Regions from separate parts of the Gorillibacterium terrae genome, predicted to be linked through region 2. Evidence: riboswitches for the same ligand, from Rfam matches in the RefSeq annotation. Region 2 holds a riboswitch; each other region holds the start of a gene.
What was found. A riboswitch is a leader RNA that binds a small molecule or an ion and turns the genes downstream of it on or off. The one in region 2 is predicted to bind cyclic di-AMP.
Positions count from the first base shown of each region.

Region 1: it holds a riboswitch for cyclic di-AMP, as region 2 does, so the genes downstream of both, ACSEXS_RS09050 (CAP domain-containing protein) here and ACSEXS_RS14845 (C40 family peptidase) in region 2, are expected to answer to the same signal.
Region 3: it holds a riboswitch for cyclic di-AMP, as region 2 does, so the genes downstream of both, ACSEXS_RS05975 (C40 family peptidase) here and ACSEXS_RS14845 (C40 family peptidase) in region 2, are expected to answer to the same signal.

Region 1 covers NZ_JBPPGI010000001.1:2,034,544-2,038,650, reverse strand. Annotated here, with positions in the region: gene ACSEXS_RS09065 (hypothetical protein) at 1-66, shown strand, start outside; gene ACSEXS_RS09060 (DsrE/DsrF/DrsH-like family protein) at 348-824, shown strand; gene ACSEXS_RS09055 (aminotransferase class V-fold PLP-dependent enzyme) at 893-2,395, shown strand; cyclic di-AMP (ydaO/yuaA leader) riboswitch at 2,502-2,642, shown strand; gene ACSEXS_RS09050 (CAP domain-containing protein) at 2,648-3,361, shown strand; gene ACSEXS_RS09045 (TetR/AcrR family transcriptional regulator) at 3,581-4,107, shown strand, end outside.
Region 2 covers NZ_JBPPGI010000003.1:506,225-510,331, forward strand. Annotated here, with positions in the region: gene ACSEXS_RS14840 (ABC transporter ATP-binding protein) at 1-1,565, shown strand, start outside; gene ACSEXS_RS14845 (C40 family peptidase) at 1,639-2,109, opposite strand; cyclic di-AMP (ydaO/yuaA leader) riboswitch at 2,113-2,246, opposite strand; gene ACSEXS_RS14850 (hypothetical protein) at 2,461-3,279, opposite strand; gene ACSEXS_RS14855 (M1 family metallopeptidase) at 3,290-4,107, opposite strand, start outside.
Region 3 covers NZ_JBPPGI010000001.1:1,411,943-1,416,049, reverse strand. Annotated here, with positions in the region: gene lpdA (dihydrolipoyl dehydrogenase) at 370-1,791, opposite strand; gene ACSEXS_RS05975 (C40 family peptidase) at 1,971-2,801, opposite strand; cyclic di-AMP (ydaO/yuaA leader) riboswitch at 2,830-3,092, opposite strand; gene ACSEXS_RS05970 (hypothetical protein) at 3,425-3,640, shown strand; gene ACSEXS_RS05965 (copper amine oxidase N-terminal domain-containing protein) at 3,708-4,107, opposite strand, start outside.

The sequences.
Region 1 (4,107 bases), on a different contig from region 2:
CTGTCTCATGAAGAGGAAGAAGCGAGCACGGACATCAGCCGCATGATCAACGCGTACTACGCGTAAATCGACGTTTATCTTCTCCAAGCTCCTGCGATATCGATAGAGTACCTTACCCCTTCGGCGCACCTGCGCCTGAAGGGGTTTTTGCCGTTGGCTTCATGCGCTCCCGGTGGGAGAAGCGGAGGAATGGCATTTGTCACAATCTGGCACGGGCGAGCTCCCGCACTCGGCCGGTGCATACCCCGCGGCCGCTTCGTGAAAACTAACACAGGCTTACATCATACATCATGCAATACGGGGTACGGCCAATTTGCCGGTTCGGCGGGAAGGATGGGAAACCACCAATGGAAAAAAGAATGAACCTGCTCGTGTTCAGCGGGGAGTACGACAAGGCGATGGCGGCTTTGATTCTGGCCAACAGCACCAGGGAGCTGGGCGCCGAGGTGACGCTGTTCTTCGCCTTCTGGGGGCTCTTCCTTGTGCGTGATCCGGAGAAGCTGACCGACGAGGACAAAACGCTCTACGAGAAGATGATGGGCCGGATGACGCCGAAGGGACCGGACGAGCTGCCCTTGTCGCGGATGAACTACGCCGGCTTGGGGAAGAAGCTGCTGCTTGAGATGATGGAGGACGACGACGCTCCGCCGCTGTCCGCTTTTCTCAAGGGGGCCAGGAAGAAAGATATCAAGTTCTACGCCTGCAAGTTATCGGTGGAGATCATGGGATTTAAGCCCGAGGAATTCATTCCCGAATTGCAGATCGTCGAGGCCAAGACCTACCTGAAGGATGCACTCGAAGCCGACATGCAGTTGTTTATCTGAGAAAGCTAACCTTCCCGTTCCGCCCTGCATACCCTATTCTGACATGGGCGAATGGAGGGGGAGCGCGGATGACGGACGCATGCCGGTTGGTTAACAGCACGAGGAGCCGGACCGAGCTGGAGCAGCATTTTTCCCGCTTCCGCGGGCAGATTGTGGGGGATCGGGCCACGTTCCGGTCCCCTTACGGCGTCAAGCGGATTCTCTATGCGGATTGGGCGGCGAGCGGCCGGCTTTACGGTCCGATCGAGGAGAAGCTCCTGCGGGAATTCGGCCCCTACGCGGCCAATACCCACAGCGAAGCCACCTTCACGGGAGCGGCCATGACCGAGGCTTACCGGGAAGCGAAGCAGGTCATCAAGCGCTGCGTGCACGCCGGGCCGGACGATCTGTTGTTGTTCTGCGGCAACGGCATGACGGCGGCGGTCAACAAGCTGCAGCGGATGCTCGGACTCCGGTTGCCGCCGGGATGGGCCTTGCCGGATTCTTTTCCCGAGGAAGAGAAGCCGGTCGTCTTCGTCACGCACATGGAGCACCACTCCAATCAAATTTCCTGGCAGGAGACCATCGCCGATGTGGTGGTGCTGGAACCGGACAGCGGCGGCCGCGTCAGCGCGGCGCGGCTGGAGGAAGAGCTCCGGCGCTATTCCCGCCGCAAGCGCAAGATCGGGGCCTTCACGGCGTGCTCCAATGTCACCGGCGTGATGCCGGAGCTGACCGAGCTGGCGGCGGCGATGCACCGGCACGGCGGGCTGGCCTTTGCCGACTGGACGGCGTCCGCTCCTTACGCCCGGCTCGATATGCATCCGCCGAACGCGGAAGAAGGGCTGGACGCCGTCTATTTGTCCCCGCACAAATTTCTCGGCGGGCCGGGCTCAAGCGGCATGCTGCTGCTGGATGCACGGCTCGTCCCGAATCCGGTGCCGGACCTTCCGGGCGGCGGCACGGTAAGCTGGACGGACCGGTGGGGTGGCACGGTCTACGTGGAGGACCAGGAGGAGCGGGAAGACGGCGGCACGCCCGGATACCTGCAGGCGGCGAAGGCGGCGCTGGCCTTCGTGCTCAAGGAGCAGATGGGCGCGGCCGAAATCTGCGAGCGCGAGCATCAGCTTGCGGAGCACCTGCTGACCGGTCTGGAGGCGATACCCGGCGTGGCGATTCTGGACGCCGGACTGAGAGAGCGGCTGCCGATCGTTTCCTTCACCGTTGAGACGGTGCATTATCCGCTCATGGTCCGCCTGCTCAACGACCGGTTCGGCATTCAGTCGCGCGGCGGCTGCTCCTGCGCCGGAACCTACGGGCACTTCCTGTTTCAACTGGACCGGGAAGAATCCGGGCGCATCCGGCGGGAGGTCGAGCAGGGGAACCAGCGGGAGAAGCCGGGCTGGGTCCGCCTGTCGCTGCATCCGGTCATGACCGACCGGGAAGTGGCGTTCCTCATCGAGGCGGTCCGCCGTAGCGTACGCTTCGCGCCGCTTTGGAAGGAGGACTACCGCTACGATCCCGCCGTCAACGATTATCGGCACATCCGGTTTCCCCGCCGAATGGGGCCGCAAAACTGGTTTTCTCTCTAAGCGAGAAAACCGGTTTTTTTCTTGTACATTGGGCGATTCTCAGAATATACCAGTAATTACCACGCCCTCTAGCACTCTCCTTGTGATAGAATGAATGCGGTCGCAATACCCATTCAGGCCGAAGCTCCCGACCGGAGCACGGGGGAACCCAGTTTTGGGGTGAAGCCGCTCACTTGAGCGGCCGGGAATCTACTCTACTTTTTCCCGAATCCGTCAGCTAACCTCGCAGGCCGCCAAAGGAGAGTGCCAGATTTGAACGCAACCCGAACCGCAACGCCTCGCCGCCTGTTAACCGTCGCCCTCGCCGGCAGCTTGATCGCCGCGCCTTTTCTCTCGGCCGGTTCCGCGCATGCCGCGTCCGCTTATACCGTAAAAGATAGCGATACCTTGTGGAAGATTTCCGTGAACCAGGGCGTTACCCTGACTTCGCTGATTAACGCCAACCCGCAGATCAAGAACCCGAACATCATTTGGGGCGGCATGACCATCACCATCCCGTCCAAGGCGACGACGCCTTCGGCTCCGGCAACGAAGCCCTCGACTCCGACGACGACCAAGCCATCCACGCCGACCACGAGCACTCCCGCCACGGATACGGCGACGCAGTATGCTCAGCAGGTGGCCACGATCGTCAATCAGGAACGTGCGGCGGCCGGACTCAGCCCGCTCACCTTCGATTCGGCCTTGTCCAAGATGGCCGTCGACAAGGCTAAGGACATGATCGTCAACAATTATTTCGATCATACGTCTCCTACGTACGGATCGCCTTTTGATATGATGACCGCTTACGGCATCCCGCATTCCTACGCCGGAGAGAACATCGCCAAGGGGCAGCGCACTCCCCAGGAGGTCATGACCGCCTGGATGAACAGCGCCGGCCACAAAGCCAATATCCTGAAGACCAACTACAAGAAAATCGGCGTCGGCTATTACAACGGCGCATGGGTTCAAGAGTTCACCGATTGATTGAGGCTCAGGACAAGACAACCTTAACTTCATGAATATCCGAAACAACCTTTCCGGCGGAAGGGTTGTTTTTTGTTGGCTTCTACAGAAAACGGGCATGACATATCCTGGAATTCATGCTATGATCTGAATGAATAAAAATTAGTTCATTCACATTATGCCCAATTATGCATCACTCCGGCAAGCCGTCCCGGTTTCGTCTGGAGGAAGGAGGCCGCAATGGAAGCCAAGAAGCAGCAAATTTACGATAGCGGGAAGGATCTGTTCAGCACCCGGGGCTTCAAGGAGACCAATATCTCCGACATCACCCGGAAGGCGGGGGTGGCGGTCGGAACCTTTTACAATTACTTTCCCTCCAAGGAAAAGCTGTTTCTGGAGATTTTTCTCGAAGAAAACGTCAAGCTCAAGCATCGGTTAATGGACGATCTGGATTTTAACGACGAGCCTCTGCCCTTGGTCAAGACCTTGCTTTCCCGGAACCTGGAAGGCATGATCGCCAACCCGATCCTGAAGCAATGGTACAACAAGGATGTCTTTGCCAAGCTGGAACGCCAATACCGGGAAGACAATGGAGTTGGAGAAGTGGACTTTCTCTACGGCAGCTTCGCGGACTTGTTCCGCCGTTGGCAGGAGGAGGGAAAGATACGCCACGATCTGAACGTGGAGCTGATCATGGCACTCTTCACGGCGATCATTACGGTCGATACGCATAAGGAGGAAGTCGGCGTACAGCATTTTCCGCAGCT
Region 2 (4,107 bases):
TGACGGGAGCGCTGGCCGGGGAGCTCTATGCCAAAACCGGGAAGCTTCCCTTCGGAGTCATCCAGCGGATGCACTCCGGCGATCTCGTGTCCCGCAACAGCAAGGACACCGGACTCGCCGTGAATCTGGTCGGCAGCGTCCTGTTCGATTTGGGCTACAACCTGCTGCTGTGTCTGGTGGCGTTCGTCTATCTCGTCCGACTGAACTTCTGGCTGGCGCTGGTGGCGCTCCTCGCCGGCCCGCTCGTCTTCTTCTGCGGCCGATTCTTCGACGGCCGCCTGCGCAAGCTGGCCCAGGAGATTCTGCGCAAGGAAGCCGAGGTTCGGGGATTGCTTCAAGAAATCCTGCAGGGGGTGCAGGTGGTTCGGGTGTTCGGCATGGAAGACGCCCTGGTCGACCGCTACGTGCAGGAGCGGAACCGGCTGAACGTCATGCTGCGGCGGCGCGCCGTGATGAACGGCCTGCTCTGGCAGTCCTCCACCCTGGTGAACGGCTCGGTGATGCTCGGCTGCGGCGGCATGATGGCTTGGTATGCCATCCGCGGAGAGGCCTCCGCCGGAGGACTCCTCGCGTTCATCCTGCTGATGGGGCGGGTGCAGTGGCCCTTCGTCAACATGTCCCGCACCTGGGGCAGCGTCCAGGAATCGCTCGGGGCCACTGATCGGGTCTTCGGCGTGCTGGAGATGCCGATGGAACCGGGGATGAACCCGGCGGCAGGCCCCGGCTTCGGGCGGGAGGGTCGGCCGGAGCCGGAGCCGAACGAGGCGCCGCCCGCCCTGTCGCTCCGCGGGGTGCAGCTCTGCCATCCGGGAGCGGACGGCGAGCCGCTGTTCCGGGGCCTCGACCTCACGGTGGCCGCCGGGGAGACCGTCGCGGTCGTGGGACCGAGCGGCTCCGGCAAGACGACGCTGGCCCGGCTCGCCTGCGGTCTGTACGAACCGGATGCCGGCACGGTGGAGGTCGCGGGCATTCCGCTCGCGACCCGGCGGGAGGAGGCTCGCTCCAAGCTGACGTATGTGCCCCAATCCCCGTATCTGTTCACGGGAAGCGTGCGGGACAACATCGCCTTCGGCTCGGAGCAAGCCTCCGACGAAGACATCCGCGAGGCGGCCCGGCTGGCCGGCGCCGATGCGTTCATCGAACGGCTGCCGGAGGGCTACGAGACGCCGCTCAGCGAGAGCGGCTCGAACCTATCCGGCGGCCAGCGGCAGCGGCTCGCTATCGCCCGCGCCTTCCTGCGGCAAGCGCCGCTGCTCATTCTGGACGAAGCCACCTCGGCGCTCGACAACGAATCCGAGGAGTGGGTGCAGGAATCGCTCCTGCCGCTCATGCGCGGCCGCTCGACGCTGGTCATCGCGCACCGGCTGTCGACGGTTCGCGGAGCCTCGCGAATCGTCGTGCTGGACCGGGGAAGCATCGCCGAAAGCGGGACGCACGAGGCCCTGATCGCCCAGGGCGGGCTGTACGCCCGGCTCTATGCACTGCAGTTCGCCGGGTCCGGAGGAGAGTCCGCTTCGGCGGAGACCGTCCCGGACGGCGGGCTCTGCCCGCAGGCGGCCGGGTAAAGAGAAAAACTCCGGGAGAACGGGGGGCATCCCGTTTTCCCGGAGCTCTCTGAAGCGCGGCCTTCGAATTCGTTTATCTGGCGATGTCCTGGTACTGGTCATTCGTCAGAATCCGACGCGCGGTGACATACCTCTTGGCATAGTACGATTCGTTCAGCTTGTTCTTGATCACACCGTTGTTGGTGGACGCATGAACGAATACTCCGTCTCCGAGGTAAATGCCGACATGGGAGATTCCGTTTCCGGAGGTGTTGAAGAACACCAGGTCGCCGGCGCGCAGGTCGTCCTTGTCCACGGCTTTGCCTTGCCCCGCCTGGTCCCTGGAGCTGCGGTCCAGAGAGATATCGAAGGCTTTGAAGACATACTGCGTGAAACCGGAACAATCGAACCCTTTGGTGGTGGTCCCGCCGTAATCGTAGTCAATCCCGATCAGCTTGTTGACCTTTGCTTCCAGCTTGCTTGCGGAATCATCGGCGAAAGCGTTTCCGGACAAGAGACCAAGCGACAACACGAAACCGAGCAATGCCAAAACAGCCTTCTTCAAGACAACTTCCCCTTCCAATGCCTACGAGGTTAGCTAAGGGTTCGGTTGAAGGTTCCCTATGATCCTTCTGAAGCAAGATCAATTCACCCAAGACGGTTCCCCCGTTTTCCTTGACGGAAATTCGGCTTATTCCCGATTTAACCCAGCCAGACGCTCCGGATTAAATCAATAGAAAAATCTATTCGCCTTAAATCGCCTGTTTCCTCCCAACTATATTATTATTTTTCGAAAAAAATGTTTCATGGTTTTGCCCAACGGGTAAAAATTCGGGATAACCCGCAAAAAAAGCGAGGCGCCGCAAGGGATTCCGGCGTCTCGCTTTTATTTTACAGAGCTTGGCTTTCAGGGGCCTCAGCCCCTCTCCGCACGCCCGAGGAACACGCCGTGCTGGGCGGTGAGTCCCCAGAGCGACAGGAAGGTGCGGACGAAGGAAAAGGCCTGATAGAGAAGGAAGGTCCACAGTCCGGCATCCCAGAGCGTAACCGTCAGCACGCCCGCGGACAGCAGTCCGGAGAGCAGCAGCAGCACCAGCGCCGCACCCGCCGCCGGAAGCAGCGAGGCGAAAGCGCGCAGGAGCGTTTCGGGCAACGGCCGGTTTTCGGTTTTGCCAAACTGCAAATGCAGGAACAGGAGATGAACGGCATATCCGTAGGCGGCGTAAGCCAGCGCATAGAGCAGATAGGCTTTGGGATCGGAGAGAACGGCGTTCAGCTCGCCGAGCGTGTGGACCTTCGGCAGCAGCCAGATGAGGGGAACCAGGGTGAGCGCCATCTGGGCAACATAGTAGAGGAAGAAGGCCGGCCCCATGGACTTGATGCCTTTAAAAAAGCGGTAGCCGGTGTTGAGCCGGGTGTGGACCAGCGAGTAGAAGACGCCGGCGTTGAGCAGCGGCGTAAGCAGCATGCGGATGGCGAGAAGGAGCAGCAGGCCGTAGAGGTAATCTTCGGCCAGGTCGGTTTTGCCGAGGCGGAACTGCGCTTCCAGGACAAAGAGCTGCGACTGACCGGCGGGACCGCCCGCATCGGGATAGCGGGCGAGCACCGGAAGGACGTGGCTTTTGACGATGCGGAAGAGGGCGAACGCCCAGGCGAACCGGTAGAGAAACAGCGCCACCAGGAGAAACGGCTGGCTCCAGGCGTCGGACCAGGCTTTTTTCAGCAGTCGGAACATGGCTCTCACCTCACCAGGCGACCCCGGATATCAGGGCCTCGATTAATGTTTGCAGGCTCACGGTGAACCGGAGCCCCTGTTTGGCGTTGACTTCCGCCTTCAGGTAGTTGTTGATCACCCGCGACTCCAAAGCGAGCGTGCGGTCGGGATCGATCAGCACCCAGTCGACGGGGGAAGCGGCCGTCAGCTTGTATTCCGTCTCACTGGCCTCGGCATTCCAGACCAGGTCGCGGCTCGTGCCGTCACGGAAGTGGATGCGCACGGGAACGGAGAGCCAGGGGCCGCCCAGCTTGCGGATCAGAACGGCGCTCTCGAAGGAACCGGCGGAAGAATCCGGCTTCAGCTCGCGCACCCGAATGGACTCCACGGCGAAATCGGACATCTGCTTGCCGTAGACGTACGCCTCGAAGAAATCGGACCAGTCCTTCTTCGTTACGCTCTCGACGACCGCCTGGAAATCGGCGGTGGAGGGATGCTTGAACCGGAACCGGTCGAAGTACGTTCGCATCACCTTCTTCATCGCTTCCTGGCCGGCCTGCCGTTCAATGGCGGTGAGAACCAGCTTGCCGCGGATATAGACGTTGTCCGAATAGCCGTCATGGGAGCCGTAGTCCCAGGATGCCTGCCTGAGAGACTCCGGTCCGGTCACGTACGTCGCTTCGGCCGCCAGGTTCGGCTGTTCGCCGTAATCCCGCTCCATGACCTTGTCTTCGGCATAGGAGGTAAAGCCCTCGTCCAGCCAGGCTTCTTCGAATTCGTTCGACGCCACCATGCCGTACCACCATTGGTGGCCGACCTCATGAACGACGACCCGCTCCAGGCTGAGCC
Region 3 (4,107 bases), on a different contig from region 2:
TATTACCTGGTCCTAATATCTGACCCTATAGGGTACTATACCACAATTTGCCCCGGAGATGCATCTTTTTTGGCCAGCTCTTATAAACGGCTGTCCCGCCGCCCCTATGGTCCTAGGAGCAACCGGAGCTGTTCCGTTCATGCCAAAAAAGCCTTCCGGCCATCGCCGAGGCTGCTGAAAAAGTCGTCGCTCCGCATACGAATCATTCTTCCAATCGCTGTTGCCCCCGGATTTCTTTGATCTAACCGCTTTCTGCGGTCGAAATCCGCGGGCAAAGGCGACCGCTATCGCTTTTCCAGAACGATTTCGAACACTTCGCTTGTTTTTCAATGGCCTCGCCTTCGCCGTAGGGCTTCTTCTCCGGATGAGTTACAGATTCAGCGCGCTGCCGTCGACATCCAGCATGGCCTCCGCGAGCGCCTCCGACAGCGTCGGATGCGGATGGATGGCCTGACCGGCCTCCCAGGCGGTCGCGTTCAGGAAACCGGCCAGCGATGCCTCGCCGATCAGCTCGGTCACATGGCCGCCGACCATATGCACGCCGAGCAGATCGCCCGAATCGGCATCGGCCACCACCTTGACGAAGCCGCCGGTTTCTCCCTGCACCAGTGCCTTGCCGAGCGCCTTGAAGGGAAATTTGCCGACCTTCACCCGGCGCCCGGCGTCCTTCGCTTCCTGCTCCGACTCGCCGATGCCGGCCACCTGCAAGCGCGTATAGACACAGCGCGGCACTTCCCGGACGCGGAACGGATGGCCCTCCATCCCGGCGATGCGCTCAACCGCCGACACCGCCTGGTGAGCGGCCGCATGGGCGAGCTGCATCTTGCCGTTGACGTCGCCCACGGCGTAGATGTGGGCGACCGCCGTCTGCATGTAATCGTCCGTGCGGATAAAGCCGCGGTCGACGATGATGTCCGTATTTTCCAAGCCGATGCCTTCCGTGTTGCCGATCCGGCCCACCGCCACGATGGCGATGTCGGCCGTAAGCTCCGTCACCCCGGAGGCCAGCTCGGCGCTCAAGCGGACCCCGTCCTCCTCGGTTCGGACCGATTCGGCCAGCACGCGGGCGCCGGTCAGAAGCCGCACGCCGTCCTTCTTGAACCGGCGGGCCAGCTCCGCCGATACGTCTTTGTCTTCCTGCGGAAGCAGCCGGTCGGCGTATTCCACCACCGTCACGTCCGCGCCGAAGTCGCTTAAGAGGGAGGCGAATTCGCAGCCGATGACGCCGCCGCCGATGATCACCGCCGACCGCGGCACCTCTGTCAGCTCCAGCGCTTCGTCGCTGGTCAATATCCGCTTGCCGTCCGGAACGAGACCAGGCAGCGAGCGCGGACGCGAACCCGTCGCCAGGATCAGATGCTCGGGCACCAGCGTCTCGGTTTCGCCGTCCGCCGACTCCACGGCCACGCTTCCCGCCCGCGGCGAGAAGATCGAGGGCCCGATCAGCCGGCCTGTCCCGGAATAGACGTCGATTTTATTTTTCTTCATCAGGAATTGAACGCCTTTGTGCAACTGCTCCACGATGCGGTTCTTGCGTTCCTGGACCTTGCCCATGTTGACCCGGAAGCCGTCCGTTTCGATGCCGTACTCGCCGGCTTCCCGAAACTCGGCATAGACCTCGGCGCTGCGGAGCAGGGCCTTGGTCGGAATGCAGCCCCGATGCAGACAGGTGCCTCCCAGCTTTTCCTTCTCCACCAGGGCGACCCGCTTGCCGAGCTGAGCCGCCCGGATTGCGGCCGTGTAACCGCCCACTCCGCCGCCCAATACGACAACCTCATAGGATTTGGACATCCTGTTCCCCTCCACCTGCAGCAATCTCATCGTTCCCCATTGTACCCGTTTGTCCCCGGCTTTGCCATCCCTTCGTTTTCTGCCTGCTCCCTGGGCTTCCATGAATGAAAAAAACGGCGCTCCGGAAGGAACGCCGTTCAGGCCGATTCGTGTGCGATTCTGTGGGGTAAGGAGGGGTATTAGGACGAGAAGACGCGTTTGGCGGTAAAATAACGGTTGCCCCAATAACCGGTATTCAAGGGATCGATGTGAATCCCGTTGGAGTTGGTCGCCGAGATAAATTTACCGTTGCCGATATAGATGCCGACGTGGTTGGCCGGCGCCTTTTGCGTGGAAGAGAAGAATACGAGATCGCCCGGCTTGGGCGAGAATACGCTCGTTCCGGTACTGGAACGCATGCCGTCGGCGGTCCGGGGAACCGAAACCTGCTGCTTCTTCAGCAGGTATTGGACGAAGCCCGAGCAATCGAAACCGGACGGGGTCGAACCTCCCCACATGTAGGGAACGCCTAAGTATTGCTTGGAATTTGCGACAAGCTTAGCGGCCTTGCTTTCGGTTTTGGCCTGAATGACCGGAGCATGTTCTTTGCCGTCGGCCTCGACGATGGCAAGCTGAACGGCGGCATTCCACTTCACTTCCGTATCAAACGATTCGGACACAAACCGGAGCGGGACATAAGTACGATTTTGCGAAACGACGGCTTTGGTATCGAGGGCAAGGGTCCGGCCATTGACGGTGGCTTTGGCTTGGCCCGTGGTCAGCGTGATCGTGCGATTTTTGCCGGTGATTGTAACCTTTACTTGGTTTCCTACGTCTGTAGAGGTAACCGAGTATCCCATCTTCTCGGAAACGATGCGGACGGGAATCTGGGTGCGGCTGTTGCCGTCGACAAAGGGCTGCGCGTCGGGAAACGAAACCAGCGAGTCGTTGATTTGCACCTTGACGGGGCTCTGGGCGGCTTCGCTCTGCTGAGCATACAGAAGTCCGGACGCAAAGACGGCAGACGACAACAGGACGGTCTTGGTGACTTTATTCAGTTTAAGTTCCTCCTAGTGCCTCCGAGGTTAGTTGACGGATTCGGGAAGAGGTGCTCTCCCTAGCTCGACGGGTTACCCCGCAAGCATTCACCCCGCTAACCAAGCTGCCGAATCTTACCGTCGGCGGCGCGCTTCGGCGCCCTTTCGCTTGGTTACGTCGAATGGCTCGCCGAAATTAGCGCAGTGCGCTCTCCATTCCGGCCAGCCCGACAAAGAAATCCCCCGTACCGGTCCTGCGAGAACCGGATTCGGCAAATTGTAGTAATAACAGCACATTGTCTAGGGTATCATGCGAGTTACGCATAGACAATAGCCAAATGGTGGATGTCCCGGCATAATAGGAAGAACCTCCTACCGGGATTTTTTGATTTTTTGTCACATTCTCGGCACAAAAAAAATCCGCCGGTTCCAACTACCGGCGGCAAAATCGGAGAAAAAAAGGTTATGAAGCAAGCCGAAGCTTGCATTAATAGTATATCACCAAATATATACGTCTGACACAGGTTGACGGGTGGTAAATCCGACCAGGCCTTCCCCGTCCCCCCGGCATATCCAGCCCAAGCGCTTCATACCTTGATAGGGGGAGGCGGACGGGCATGGATAAGAACGATCCCATCTACAGGGAAGAACGGCTCCGGCAGTTGGCCCGTTTGGACGAGCAGGACGAATGGGACGACAAGGAAAAGAAAAAGAAACAGCGCAAGAAACGGAAATTCATCTTCCTGACAATCCTTGCGTATCTCATGCTGCTGTACATTCTCTATACGGCGGCGCATCAACTGACCGGGTTCTCGCTGCGCTTCACCGGCTGATCGCCGCTCGACGAAAAAATCTCCCGCCATACTCCGGCAGGAGATTTTTTGTTTGCCTTTGCCCCGTTCAGCTTTCCTCGTCGAGCAGCCCCTTCTGATCCGCATCGTAAATCGCGGCGTACACTGAGAACGGAATCGTACTCAGGTCCGATTTTCCGTCGCTTGTGACATAGGCAGGAAGAACGATATGATCGTCCACTGAATAATCCCATTCCTCCGTCGCCGGGTCGTCCAGGCTGAGCACATAATCGCCCGTCCACTGGCCGTCCTCGATCTTGCCGTCCACCATCACATCGGCCGTGATCGGTTCGCCCTGTTCGTCGTCGGACGGAATCCGGGTTAGCAGGTAGGAATAGAACGCAACCGCCTTCTGGTCCCCGTAGCCGATGGTCCGCAGGTAAACTTGGTCCTTATTCAACGGAATCGGGTCCGGATGACGATACGTGTCCAGATCATAGCGGACCATC